2 regions of the Aeromicrobium senzhongii genome follow, and region 1 is predicted to be linked to the other one. Evidence: riboswitches for the same ligand, from Rfam matches in the RefSeq annotation. Region 1 holds a riboswitch; the other holds the start of a gene.
The links. Region 1 has a riboswitch for S-adenosylmethionine ahead of H9L21_RS11225 (hypothetical protein). Riboswitches for the same ligand answer to the same signal wherever they lie in the genome.

Region 1 (7,229 bases):
GTGCAGTGCCGCGAAGTCGCGCAGCTCGTCACGCCCGGCCCGGGTCGCCCGCAGCGCGTTGGCGATCGCCACCAGGTCGACGACCTCCTGCAGCAGCGCGCCGACGATCGCCGGGATGACGCCGAACGCGGCGACGAGCATCAGCACGACCGAGAGGGCGATGCCGACCCAGATCGACTCCTTCGCGACCCGCAGGGTGCGCTGGCCGACCGACACCGCGACCGCCGCGCGCGAGATGTCGTCCCGGACGATGACGACGTCGGCGGACTGGGAGGCGGCGGTCGAGCCACGCGCACCCATCGCGACACCGACGTCGGCCACCGCGAGGACGGGCGCGTCGTTGACGCCGTCACCGACCATCATCACCGGGCCAGGCTCGGCGTCGCGGACGATCCGGACCTTGTCCTCGGGCAGCAGCTCGGCCTCGACGCGGGTGACGCCAACTTGGGCGGCAATGTGAGACGCGGTGAGGGCCGCGTCGCCGGTGAGGATCATCCGCTGGCGGACCCCGAGTCGGTCCAGCTCGTCGAGGGTCGCCCGGGCGTTGGCCCGGAGCCGGTCGGAGATGAGCAGGACGCCGGCGAAGACACCGTCGACGCCCACGTAGACGGCGGACTCCCCCGGTTCGAGGTCGGCGACCTCGAACCCGGTCGTGTGGTCGCGGACGAACGAGCCCTTGCCGACGACGACCTCGCGACCCTCCAACACCGCCGTCACGCCGTGGGTCGCTATCTCGCGGGCCTCCGTTGCGGGGACCAGGCGCAGTCCGCGTGCCTCGGCCGCCTCCCGGATGGAGTCGGCCAGGACGTGACCGGAGTACTGCTCGGCCGAGCCGGTGATCCGCAGCAGCTCGTCCTCGTCGAGGACCGGCCGCCCGTCCGCTCCTCGTGCCGGCCGGACCTCTAGCAGCTCGGGACGGCCGTACGTCAGGGTGCCGGTCTTGTCGAAGGCTGCGGTGCGGACCCGACCGAGAGTCTCGATCGTGCCACCGGACTTGACGATGACGCCGTTCTTGGCGGCACGGGACATGCCCGCCAGGAAGGCCACGGGAGCCGCGATCAGCAGCGGGCACGGGGTGGCGACGACGAGCACCTCGGCGAAGCGGACGGGATCGCCCGAGAGCCACCAGGCGAGGCCGCCGATCAGGTACGCGACGATCGTGAACGGCACGGCGTAGCGGTCGGCCAGCCGCACCATCGGCGCGCGAGACTCGGAGGCTTCCCGCACCAGGGAAAGAATGCGGGAGTACTGCGAGTCCTGGGCGGTCGCCGTCGCCTCGAGCACCACGGCGCGTTGGCCGTTGAGCACGCCGGAGAGGATCTCGTCGCCGGTCCGCCGGCTGACGGGAAGCGGCTCGCCGGTCAGCGACGACTCGTCGAAGCCGGCCTCGATCGCCCGCCCGTCCGAGTCGGTGGAGAGGATGCCGTCGACGGGCACCACCTCGGCAGGCCGCACCAGCAGCCGATCGCCGACGGAGATGCTCTCCATCGCGACGTCGCGCGGCGTGCCGTCGGGCAACAGCAGGTGGGCGACCTGCGGCGCGCGTTCCAGGAGAGCCGACAGACTCCGCTTCGCCCGCCCGGCCGCGTAGTCCTCGAGTGCCTCGCCGCCGGTGAGCATCAGGCACACGACCAGCGCTGCGAGGTACTCCCCGACGAGCAGGGTCGAGGCGATGGCCGTCACGGCCAGGATGTCGATGCCCCAGTGCCCGTGCAGGAGGTCCTTGACCATCCCGATCGAGACCTTGACCAGGACGACTGCGCCGAACACCGAGGCCAGCCACTGGGCGGCGTCAGGGGCTCCGAAGAGCTCGAGTGCCAGGGTGCCTGCCAATGCCGCCAGAGTGGCGACCACCCACGGATGAGCCTTGGCCAACTCCCAGGTCCTCATGCTTGTCGCCTCGCCCCCGCGCGTTCTCGGATCGGATCACCCAACATTCCAGCAGATCCACGCATCGCGGCGGTCGCCGGTCAGTTCCAAAAGGGATATTTGTCGGCGCATCTGCGTAGGTTTCCACCCGAGGTCAAGAGAGCCACCCACGCCTCCGGACAGTGGTGGCCGGCAACCGCGTCGCCCGACACGGTGCCCTCCGGAGAAGACCAGGGCCGTCCCGACCGGGACGACCAAGTCGGGCACATCCGTGCCCTCGAGAGAGGAGCCACAATGGCCGAACACCGCACCCGCGACGAACTGAACGAGTTGTTGCGCCACGCGCACTTCATCGCCGTCGGCAAGGGGCACACCGCGAGGTACGTCGAGAAGAACTACCCCGGCTGGCACTGGAACGAGCTGATCGCGATCCTTCGCATCGGCGGGGTGCTGCACAAGGACGAGAACGAGCGACTCCGGTGCGACCCGAAGGTCATCAGCATCCGGTTCGGACGTGGCTCGACGTTCCACGTCGAGTGGGACTGGATGATCCCGGATCGTCCGAGGCCCAGCTGACCCCGTGGCCGGTGCGTTCGACGCCGTCCTTCAAGTCGACCGAGGATGGAACGCGCGGCGCCCATCGCGACGTCCGTCGAACGGCATTCGGCGAAGGCTCAGGATGACAACTCGAGGATCCGCGCGCCGAGCGCCACGAGGTCCGGGTGGAGGTTTGCGGATCGAGCAGCTCGCATCGTCGCCATCTCGATGGCTTCGTCTACCAAATGGGCGTCGTCGGGTAGGAAACCCTTTCCTCGCAGCCACTTCTTGATGTTCCTCGGCGGCTGAGGAGCGGCGTCCCTTCGCCACTGGTCCAGGAGTCTGTCCCAACTCTCATCCTCACTCAGTACCGATGCCGGCTCGAGGTAGCAGATGATGTCCGGCTGGGACAGGCCGAAGAACTCGACACGGTCGAGGATCCCCAGCTCGACTGCACGCAGGGCGAACTGATGGATGAAGAGGAACGAGTCATTGGAATTGCCGAGTGAGCGGAGTTCCGCCAATACAGCAGCGCGGCTCTCCGGGTTCCCCCCTGCGACGGCCTCTTGAAGGCGTCCGAACACGTCTGTGACCAGTTCATGGTCGAGTTCGTCCAGGACGACGAGAAGCTTCGCATCGGAGTAGTCGATCAATGCCCTCGCCTCGGCAAGAGACCGAAGGCGGGTCCCGCCGTGCATCGGCAGGATCACGGCTGATCCGGAACTCAGCTCATCACTGAGGCAACCGTTGAGAACCCATTCATCGTGGATACCCTCCACGACCACCGTGACTCGAGACAGGGACCATAGATCGCCCACGTTGAGCCCGAGCCCGTCGGCCGTCGCTCGGGCAACTGTCCCGTCCGCCATGTTCAGTCGTACGGGACGCGTCACCATCGCATTCGCGCTGTCACGAGTGACGAAGCTCACCGACACGTGCGGAGACCGGAGGAGCGCCGGCGAATGCGTCGCCACCAACGCACTCGCGCCGACGTCTCGGCACATATTGTCCAATGCGGTGCCCAGGTTGGCCTCCATCGACCGGTGCAGGCCGGCCTCCGGCTCGTCACACACCAGGAGTACGGGAGTGTGACCGAATTCCTTACCGTGAGGCGGTCGGGGTCGCAGGTCCGATTGCAAGCCATCCATGTACTCGGCTAATTCTGTCGCGAAGAACGCCCAGCGCCGTTGCGCATGGGAGGCAACGGTCAAGGCGTGACCCGCCATAGTCCACCGCGCAAGGCGCCCGCTGAACCAATCGCTCGGCTCACCCCAGGCGAACGCCAACTCGAGGTCCTCCGGGAGTAGACGGTGCAACAGCGTGTTGGCACCATCGACGTACGTGTTGAAGGCATCGAGCAGATCCGGATCGATGTCGGTGGTTCCCCAGTCGAGAAGTTCACCTGTAGCGATCACGTCCTTCAACCAGTCGATGAGCTCACGCGCTCGCTCATCCATCCGGTCTGGTGAACTCACAAGATCGCCGGCGAGGTGAACCAATGAGGCGTCGACTTCGCCCAGATCGATGTCGACGGGAACCGGCAACTCCGAAGAAGGTTCCTCGATGACCGAATCAAGGGAAGACGCAGCGAGGTAGCTCGCGTCGAAGAGCTTTTGATCCGGTGAGATCGGCCGACCCGATCGCACGAGGGATGCCTCGTGCCGCCAGGCTTCCCGTTCCTCCCTGAGCGCGCGGCGCGCGTCCGGGTTGGACATCGGACACGCCAGTTTCGCCCGCCACTTACCCCGCCCCATGGCGCGCAGGGTTAACGTGCGAGCACGCACAGCCATCTCGACGAGGTCCTTGTGCGGCGCATACACCGATCCCAGATCCTGCCTCGTATGACCGGGATTGACGCGAGCGAAGTCATCAGCCTCGAGGAGATCGGCAGCCATGCTCGCCGCTAGGGCATTCACCACCAAGTCCTCGTTCGGATCGAGTTCCGGGTACGGAAGTGCGTGGTCTCGCAGACCTCGGACGACGTCCTGTTGATGCCGAAGCAGTGAGCCGGCCAAGTGGTGGACACTTGTCGACTCCCAATCGGCGAAGGTGCTGCGCAGCGGTCGCAATTCGATATGGACGTCCATGACAGAGCCCTCGAGGTCCGGGGCGTTTCCCGTCAGAGCATCGACAACCAGACCCAGGAGGTGGGTCTTTCCCGCACCGTTGAGACCGTAGAGCGCATTGACGCCGTCGCGAAACACGAAGTGCACCGGATCCTTGACACCCCCGACGTTCCCGATGGTCACGCCTAGAATGTCGTAGTAGGTACCTCGAATCGGCATCCGCCGAGTCTAGAAGCACGGGGGCCCCGCAGAGCCCCGAACGCCGCACATTCACGGAGGCGAGGGTGCCGCGCCGAGCGACGCGCCCCGCTCTCGGCGCGATGAACTCGCACCGGAAGAAGATGCGCGTCTCTCGAGAATCGCGTCGTCGACGAACCTCAGGACCGAGGGAGCATGTCGCTGGGCTCCCCTGCCCACAAGACGACGAGCTCGTCGCGTGCACGGGTGGCGGAGACGTACAACAGGGATCGCTCGCGCTGCAGAAGCTCACCGCGGTCCGTGTCAGAGAGCCCCTTCAGGAGGTACCGTGCCGGGAGTTCGTCATCGCTGATTCCGAACAACAGCACGCATGAGAACTCCATGCCTTTGGCTCGGTGCATCGTCATCACCGACGGCGCTCCCGCTCCCGCGGCCTTGTGGTCGACGGCGCGCACGTCGACACCTCTCTCGCCGAGCGCTGATACGACCCGGGCCATCTGTCGCTTGTCGCGGACCAGGATCCCGATGGTCTCCGGCGCCTTGTCGTCGTCGAGCCACGCTCGGACGACGACGGCGGCCTGGTCCAGCTCGTCCTCCAGGGACGACGTCGCGACGAGTCGGGGTGCCGGCCCGCGTCGAGCCGACCGGTAGTGGTTCGATTCCTCCTGCTCGCCTTCGGCGTCGAGGAAGGTCTCGCCTGTCAGCGTCTCCACCGCGTAGCGAAGATTCTCCGCCGTCGTGCGGTAGTTCAACGTCAACCGGCGCGATCGGCCGACGATGCCGATTCCGACCCGCCCCAGAACGACGTGCTGCCCGTAGATCCGCTGGTGTGCGTCTTCGGCAAGGAACAGGTCGTTCTTCCCCGCGCGTGCAGCGGCGCGAAGGAACTGCCAGTGGCTCGGCGTCAGGTCCTGGCCTTCGTCCACGAGGATGTGATCGAAGATGGGGCCGGTCTGCTCGAGGATCGCCGCCGCGACGGCCGCCTTCTCCGGGAAGTCGAGACTGCCGTCGATGCCCGTCCAGAATCGGTACGCCTCGACCAACGACCAGACAGCAGCACGCTTCGACCGGTTCAGTGCGGTGCCTCGCCCCGGACGTCGCGCCTTGAAATAGCCATCACGGTCCGTGATGCGCTGCGGCAGCACGACGGTCGCGTACTCGGCTTGCAGGAAAGTCGAAGTACGCAGCGTCGCGTCGAGGTCGACAGGATTGTTCTCGATGACCTCGGACCAAGCTCGGGTTGAATCCGTCACGTTCGAGATATCGCCGCTGCGCGGGCCCAGGACCCTCTCGATGGCGATCGCCCGGGTCTCGGGAACGGCCGAGGAGATGACCGCGTGGACCACCGCATCGATCCCGTTCACGTGGATCCCGCGATCTCCGGGCTTCGCCGCGAATCGCGTCTGCGGCTCGAGAGACTTGACGTCGGAGCGCAACGACTCCGCCAGGGTCTTCGTGAACGTGGTCAATAGGATCGCCGCCGACGGATCCTTCGCCTGTAGCGCCGTCGCACGGTGCACCAGCACGACCGTCTTACCCGTGCCCGCACCGCCGGAGAGTCGGAACGGACCGTTGTAATCGGACTCAACATACCGACGCTGCTCCGGATGGAGAAACGTCCGCCAGGCCGCGAAGTCACCCTCCTCGATGACCCGCCGCAGGTCGTCCTCGCCTTCGATGAAGGAGAACTGGGCGCGAGCGGCCGGGTGCTTCATCGCCTCGAGAAGATCGTCGTCCGAAACGTGTTCCTCGGCGGCGGCTTCCTCGACCGGCTCGTGAACCGTGATCGAGTACTTCTCGCGAACGGTATCGATCGCCTCGCCGGACATGAGGTCGATGAGCGCCAGTCCCTGCCACTCGACCGCCATTCCGGCGATGTCGATCAGCTCGTCCTCGGTCACGGCGGCCATCGCCCGATGCGCCACATGCCGGTCGATGCCGATCCCCTCGACGAGGTCGTCCAGGGTGTAACCCCACATGACCAGAACCGGAACCTTGTCGGGGTCCGCCACCTTCGGGGCCGCCGCATCTGCCGCATCACGGGCCTCGGCAGGCATCGTCGCTTCGATCACCTCGGCGATTCCGTTGACAGGGTTGACCTTGAGCTTCACCTTCTTCGCGCGCTCGATGGCATCGTCGTGAGGCCAGATGCCCGTGAAGACGTAGTGCGCCTCCTGGCCGCTGCCCTGCACTTTGAACAGGACCGCGCGGAATTGGATGTTCACGCGCCCCGTTCGCACTCGTGGGTCGGCGGAGTTCATGATCGGTTCGATGTGCAGGCTCGGGTTCGAGTCGTCCTGGGCGAGCTTCTCCAGGAACGAGAACGCCTGCGACTTCAACGAGCCGTCGATGTTGTACGCCCCCGGCGTCGTCACGATCTGCGGCATCAGGAAACCCCTCCTTCGACCGCCAACGCGGCGAGAACGTCATCGACGACGGCGTCGACGATCGTCCATCCCTCTTCGGACAGCTGCACGCGTTCATCGTCCGCCAGATCGACGGCGACCCCGACCCCTCGGTCGGGCCAGGCGATATCGAGCGGGATTCCGGCCTGGGTCT
Region 2 (7,229 bases), 430 kb from region 1:
GCGTGCAGGTACTGGATCGGCTGCTGGCCGATGCGTCCCATGTCGCCGTTGATGCGGCCGACCAGCCGATTGATGTCGTCGCGCAGGATGCGGTACTGCTGGACCCGCTCGCGCGAGGGGGTCGCGACCTGGACGAACACGGCGTCGTCGACGTCGATCACGCCGTCGCTGACGAGCTCGCCGAACGCACGCAGGCGCTGGGGCAGGCCCTTGGTGTAGTCGAGCCGGTCGATGCCGATCAGGACGTGGCGCGGGTTGCCCAGGCTGTCGCGGATCTCCTGGGCCCGGGCGATCACCTCGGGTGTGCGCGAGAGCTGCTCGAACCCGCGCGCGTCGATCGAGATCGGGTAGGCCTTCGCGATGACCTTGCGGCCGTCGGGCAGGAAGACGGTGTCCTTGACGGTGCGGTGGCCGACGCGCTGGCGGACCAACCGGGCGAAGTTCTGGGCGCCGCCGGGCATCTGGAAGCCGACGAGATCGGCGCCCAGCAGGCCCTCGAGGATCTGGCGACGCCACGGCAGCTGCTGGAACAGCTCGGTCGGGGGGAAGGGGATGTGCAGGAAGAACCCGATCAACAGGTCGGACCGCAGCTCGCGCAGCATCTGGGGCACGAGCTGGAGCTGGTAGTCCTGCACCCACACGATCGCGCCCGGAGCGGCCAGCGAGGCAGCCTTCTCGGCGAAGCGCCGGTTCACGGTGACGTAGGCGTCCCACCACTCGCGGTGGTACTCCGGAGTGACGACCACGTCGTGGTAGAGCGGCCACAGGGTGCCGTTGGAGAACCCCTCGTAGTAGTCCTCGACCTCCTGCTCGGACAGGGGGACCGGGACGAGGCGCAGGCCGTCGTGGACGAACTCGGGCAGGTCCTCGTCGGACGCGCCGTGCCAGCCGATCCAGGCTCCGCCCTTGACCTTCATCACGGGCTCGAGGGCGGTCACGAGGCCGCCGGGGGACTTGCGCCAGGACACCTCGCCGTCGGGACCGACGAGACGGTCGACGGGGAGGCGGTTGGCGATCACGAGGAAGTCGGTCTGCTCGGGCGCCATGGGCCCACCCTAGATGAGAACGGGCGCACGCGAGTGGGACTGACGGGCGTCCGGGCGTCGATTCGCCGACATGAATGACAACCGTGTGATTACGCCGGTACCATCGAGCCATGGCAGCGGTGGAGAGTCACGACCCGGTGGTCCACGAGGGCACATTGTCCGATCGCGACCGCGAGATGCTCGAGCTCGAGCGGCTGTGGTGGAAGTACGCCGGCGCCAAGGAGCAGGCGATCCGCGACAAGTTCGACATGACCGCCACCCGCTACTACCAGATCCTCAACGCGCTGATCGACTCCGAAGAGGCGCTCGCGCACGACCCCCTACTCGTCAAGCGGCTCCGCCGCCTGCGCTCGCAGCGTCAGCGCCAGCGTCAGGCCCGCCGCACCGGCTCCGACCGCTGAGGTGGAGCACGAGCCCGAGCCCGAGCGTCCCGAGGATCGTCGTGACCTCGGCCGTCCCCGGCCCACGTGGTCGCTGATCGTCCTGCCGGCCGTCTGGCTCGTCCTGGGTGCTCTCGGGGGTGTGGCCATCATCAGCGTCGTCCGCAGCGACGACCCCCCGGCCGCGTCCGCCGAGGTGTCGAAGGGCGCCAGCGCCGAGCCCACGGCCACCAAGAAGCCGAAGGCGCAGAGGTCCGAGAAGTCCGAGCCCACGGCGAAGGCGACGAAGAAGCCCAAGCCGAAGCCCACGACCGAGCCGACCGTCGAGCCCACCGCGACCCGCTCGATCGCGGTCGGCGTCTACAACCAGGTCGGCATCGGCGGTCTGGCCGCCCGGGTCGCCGGGCAGGCCCGGGGTGCCGGCTGGAACGTCGCGGCGGTCTCCGACTGGCGCGGCAGCGTGCCACAGGACACGGTCTACTTCCCCGCGGGACAGCAGGCCGAGGCCGCGCTGCTGGGTCAGGACCTGGGCATCGTCCGGCTCATGCCCGCCACCGCGAACATGTCCTCGTCGTCGCTCACCGTCGTGCTGGCCAGCCCCCGGTGAGCTTTCGTGCCGCGCCATAATGGGGACATGACCGACCCGGGGCAGATGCTGCTGGCCCTCGACTTCGACGGAACACTCGCTCCGATCGTGGAGGACCCGGAGGCGGCGTACATCCACCCGAAGTCGCTGGACGCCCTGCGTCGTCTCGGGCCCGTGCTGGGCGCGATCGTGATCATCACCGGGCGCCCGGTCGACCAGGTCCGCCGACTCGGCCGGTTCGAGGAGGGCCCCGGTCTGGAGCACCTCGTCGTCTTCGGGCAGTACGGAGCCGAGCGCTGGGACGCGGCCACCGGCCAGGTCCGCCGCCCCAGCCGCCCGCAGGGCGTCTCCGACCTCGCCGACTGCCTGCCGCAGTGGCTCGAGGACCATGGCGCCTCGCGGATCCGCGTCGAGGACAAGGGACTGGCCATCGCGCTGCACACCCGCGGGGTCGCCCCGGGTCTGCTCGACGAGTTGCGACCCCAGATCGAGGCGCTCGCCGCCGAGGTCGGTCTGCACCTCGAGCCGGGCCGCCAGGTCATCGAGTTGCGTGCGTCGGGCTCGGACAAGGGCCAGGCGCTGCGCCGGGCGATCGAGCCGACGCAGCCCCACATCGTCATGTACGCCGGTGACGACCTCGGCGACCTCCCCGCCTTCGAGGAGGGACTCGCGCTGCGCGCCGACGGCATCGACGTCACGCTCGTGTGCTCGGCCTCGGCCGAGCAGGATGCGCTGGTGCCGCTCGCGGACGTCGTCCTCGACGGCCCCGACGCCGTCGCGACGTGGCTGAGCGAGTTGGCCGACTCCCTCGTGCCGGCCTGACTGGTCACCGCACCTGCTGCACCTCACGGCGTCCGTCTCATCACTTGGACGCAGTAGACGTATCGTGAGACGCCGTCCTACGCTGAACCCACTCATCCCGAGGGGCAGAGGGACACGGCCCGACGAAGCCCCAGCAACCAGCCGATCACCGGCCAGGTGCTAATTCCGTCCGTGGCCGAACGCCGGCCCGGAGAGATGAATGGAGCCTTCGTGAGCGTCACGACCCCGGACCAGACCACCACCCCCCTGCGTGAGGGCGCCTTCGGCAAGGCGACGTGCCTGAAGTGCCGCGAGTGCGGAGCGACGCGCGAGCTCGGCCCGCACTACGCCTGTTACGAGTGCTTCGGTCCGCTCGAGATCGGCTACGAGTTCGGCACCGTCACCCGCGAGCAGATCGAGGCCGGGCCCGCGAACATCTGGCGCTACAAGGCGCTGCTGCCCGTGCCGGACGACATCGAGACCAGCCCCAACCTCGAGCCCGGCTTCACCCGGCTGCTCGACGCGCGCAACCTCGCCGCCGAGCTGGGCCTGACGCGACTGTGGGTCAAGGACGACAGCACCAACCCGACCAACTCCTTCAAGGACCGCGTCGTGGCCTGTGCGCTGAGTGCCGCGCGCGAGTTCGGCAGCAAGGTCTTCGCCTGCCCGTCCACCGGCAACCTGGCGAACGCGGTCGCCGCGGCCGGGGCCCGCGCCGGCATCCGCACCGTCGTGTTCATCCCGAGCGACCTCGAGACGCCCAAGCAGGTCAACTCGGCGATCTTCACCGACAACCTCGTGGCCGTCGACGGCACGTACGACGACGTCAACAAGCTCGCCAGTGAGATCGCCGGTGAGGACCCGGGCTGGGCGTTCGTCAACGTGAACGTCCGCCCGTTCTACGCCGAGGGCTCCAAGACCCTCGGCTACGAGATCGCCGAGCAGCTGGGCTGGCGACTCCCGGACCAGGTGGTCATCCCGGTCGCGTCGGGCTCGCAGCTGACCAAGGTGCACAAGGCCTTCCGGGAGCTCGTCGAGCTCGGGCTGGTCGAGGACAAGCCCTGCCGGATCTTCGGCGCGCAGGCCCGGGGCTGCAATCCCGTCGCGACCGCCTTCAAGGATGGCGTCGACGCGATCCGCCCGGTCAAGCCCGACACGATCGCCAAGTCGCTGGCGATCGGCAACCCCGCCGACGGCGTCTACGTGCTCGACATCGCGCGAGCCACCCAGGGCGCCGTCGAGGAGGTCGACGACGAGCAGATCCGCGACGCGATCGTCCTGCTGGCGCGCACGGAGGGGATCTTCACCGAGACCGCCGGCGGCACCACGGTGGCCGTGTTGAAGAAGCTCGTCGAGACCGGGCAGCTCGACCCGTCGCTCGAGACCGTCGTGATCAACACCGGCCACGGCCTCAAGACGCTCGACGCCGTCGCCGGCTCGGTCGGTCCGCGAGCGACCATCGCCCCCACCTACGACGCCTTCACCGCGGCCGGCATCGCCTGATCCGTCCGACCCACCCCTTCTTCTGAGGAGCACCCCATGGCCGTGTCCGTCCGTATCCCCACCATCTTGCGCAGCTACACGAACGACGAGTCCCAGGTCAGCGCCGAGGGCGAGAACCTCAGCGCCGTGATCGAGTCGCTCGAGGCGACCTACCCCGGCATCCGGGCGCGGATCGTCGACGAGGACGGCAAGTTGCGCCGGTTCGTGAACGTGTACGTGGCGGAGGAGGATGTCCGTTTCGCCGACGGTCTCGACACCCGCACGGTCGACGGCACGCAGATCTCGATCATCCCGGCGGTCGCCGGCGGCTGCTGAGCCACCGATCGCCGGATCCGATTCACGCTGCGGCCACGGCTGGCGATACGCTGGAGGTGGGTCCGGCCGCGGGCCTTTTCGCGCAGAACAGGTGGTCACATGGTGCATGGCACCGTCAAGTGGTTCAACTCCGACAAGGGGTACGGCTTCATCGCCGTCGACGGCCAGGACGACGTGTTCGTCCACTGGTCGAAGATCGCGATCAACGGCTTCAAGACCCTCGAGGACGGTCAGACCGTCGAACTCGAGGTCGTCGACGGCCCGAAGGGACGCGAGGCCGAGAACGTGCAGCCTCAGCACTGACGGGCTGGATCGGCCCCGGTGCGGGGTGGCTTGAGTTGTGGTGATTAGCACTCGTATAGTGAGAGTGCTAGATCCACTTCTACCCATTGTCGGAGACACGCACCCATGGCTAAGTCCATCGCATTCAACGAAGAAGCCCGGCGCGGGCTCGAGCGCGGCATGAACCAGCTCGCCGACGCCGTGAAGGTCACCCTCGGCCCGAAGGGCCGCAACGTCGTCCTCGAGAAGAAGTGGGGAGCCCCCACGATCACGAACGACGGCGTCTCCATCGCCAAGGAGATCGAGCTCGAGGACCCCTACGAGAAGATCGGCGCCGAGCTCGTCAAGGAAGTCGCCAAGAAGACTGACGACGTCGCCGGCGACGGCACCACGACGGCCACCGTCCTGGCCCAGGCGCTCGTGCGCGAGGGTCTGCGCAACGTGGCCGCCGGCGCCAACCCGATGGGCCTGAAGAAGGGCATCGAGACCGCCGTCGAGGCCATCAGCGCCCAGCTGCTCGACATGGCCAAGGACGTCGAGACCAAGGAGCAGATCGCCTCCACCGCGTCCATCTCGGCCGCCGACCCGACGGTCGGCGAGATCATCGCCGAGGCCATGGACAAGGTCGGCAAGGAAGGCGTCATCACGGTCGAGGAGTCGAACACGTTCGGCCTCGACCTCGAGCTGACCGAGGGCATGCGGTTCGACAAGGGTCACCTGTCGGGCTACTTCGTCACCGATCCCGAGCGCATGGAGACGGTCCTCGAGGATCCGTACATCCTGATCGTCAACAGCAAGATCAGCACCGTGAAGGACATGGTCCCGGTGCTGGAGAAGGTCATGCAGACCGGCAAGCCGCTGGCGATCATCGCCGAGGACGTCGAGGGCGAGGCTCTGGCCACGCTCATCGTCAACAAGCTCAAGGGCACCTTCAAGTCGGTCGCCATCAAGGCCCCCGGCTTCGGTGACCGCCGCAAGGCGATGCTGACCGACATCGCGATCCTCACCGGTGGCGAGGTCATCAGCGAGGAGGTCGGCCTCAAGCTCGAGAACGCCGATCTGACCCTGCTGGGCACGGCGCGCAAGGTCGTCACGTCCAAGGACGAGACCACCATCGTCGAGGGTGGCGGCGACGAGGCCCAGATCGCCGGTCGCGTGGCCCAGATCAAGGCCGAGATCGAGAACAGCGACTCGGACTACGACCGCGAGAAGCTCCAGGAGCGCCTCGCCAAGCTGGCCGGCGGCGTGGCCGTCATCAAGGTCGGCGCGGCCACCGAGGTCGAGCTCAAGGAGCGCAAGCACCGCATCGAGGACGCCGTTCGCAACGCGAAGGCGGCCGTCGAGGAGGGCATCGTCCCCGGTGGTGGCGTCGCGCTGGTCCAGGCCAGCAAGGCCGCGTTCGAGAAGCTCGAGCTCACCGGTGACGAGGCGACCGGCGCGAACATCGTGCGCCTGGCCGTGTCGGCCCCGCTGAAGCAGATCGCCATCAACGCCGGCCTCGAGGGCGGAGTCGTGGCCGAGAAGGTCGCGAACCTCGAGCCCGGCCAGGGCCTCAACGCGGCCACCGGCGAGTACGTCGACATGATCGCCTCGGGCATCATCGACCCCGCCAAGGTGACGCGCTCGGCGCTGCAGAACGCCGCGTCCATCGCCGCGCTGTTCCTGACGACCGAGGCTGTCGTCGCTGACAAGCCCGAGCCCGCCGCCGCCGGTGGCGCGCCGGACATGGGCGACATGGGTGGCATGGGCGGCATGGGCTTCTGAGTCCACTGCTGTACCTCACGGAACCCCGGCACCTCGGTGCCGGGGTTCCGTGCGTTCAGCGCAGGCTCGAGGTCGCGTGCTCGCTGCGCACCGGCGCAGTGGCGAAGGCGACGCCCGCGACCACGAGGGGAATGACGATGCCGACCGTGGCCAGCAGGGCCCACGGGATGGCGACGAACGCCTCGCCGTAGCCACCGGTCATCGACGTCGCAGCCCGCATGCCGGGCAGGACCCCGACGAGCAGGCCCAGCATGCTCCCGAGCCCGCCGATCAGCAGGGCGGCGGCCGCAGCGCTCCACCGTGTTGTCGACGGGCGAGCGCCGACGGAGACGAGGGTCGCGGCGTCCTCGCGCCCGTCCAGCCGGGCCAGCGCGACGGCGGTCGCGGTGGAAAGGCCGACGACACCCACGCCCAGGAGCGTGAGCAGGGCGAAGATCAGGTGGTAGCTCGCGAAGCGGGCCTCCTGCTGGACCTCGACGCTGACGCCGGGCACCTTCTCCAGCGCCGTCAGCTGGTCGTCGGAGGGCGCCGGACCGCGGCGATCGACGACGG

Region 2: it holds a riboswitch for S-adenosylmethionine, as region 1 does, so the genes downstream of both, thrC (threonine synthase) here and H9L21_RS11225 (hypothetical protein) in region 1, are expected to answer to the same signal.

Annotation. Positions count from the first base shown of each region.
Region 1 is NZ_CP060587.1:2,250,121-2,257,349, forward strand. It holds gene H9L21_RS11220 (heavy metal translocating P-type ATPase) at 1-1,890, opposite strand, end outside; SAM riboswitch class IV at 2,022-2,136, shown strand; gene H9L21_RS11225 (hypothetical protein) at 2,164-2,445, shown strand; gene H9L21_RS11230 (hypothetical protein) at 2,544-4,691, opposite strand; gene H9L21_RS11235 (3'-5' exonuclease) at 4,850-7,057, opposite strand; gene H9L21_RS11240 (DEAD/DEAH box helicase) at 7,057-7,229, opposite strand, start outside.
Region 2 is NZ_CP060587.1:2,675,162-2,682,390, reverse strand. It holds gene H9L21_RS13210 (alpha,alpha-trehalose-phosphate synthase (UDP-forming)) at 1-1,046, opposite strand, end outside; gene H9L21_RS13205 (DUF3263 domain-containing protein) at 1,157-1,447, shown strand; gene H9L21_RS13200 (LytR C-terminal domain-containing protein) at 1,449-2,033, shown strand; gene otsB (trehalose-phosphatase) at 2,061-2,834, shown strand; SAM riboswitch class I at 2,924-3,036, shown strand; gene thrC (threonine synthase) at 3,045-4,316, shown strand; gene H9L21_RS13185 (MoaD/ThiS family protein) at 4,353-4,631, shown strand; gene H9L21_RS13180 (cold-shock protein) at 4,731-4,934, shown strand; gene groL (chaperonin GroEL) at 5,040-6,677, shown strand; gene H9L21_RS13170 (hypothetical protein) at 6,733-7,229, opposite strand, start outside.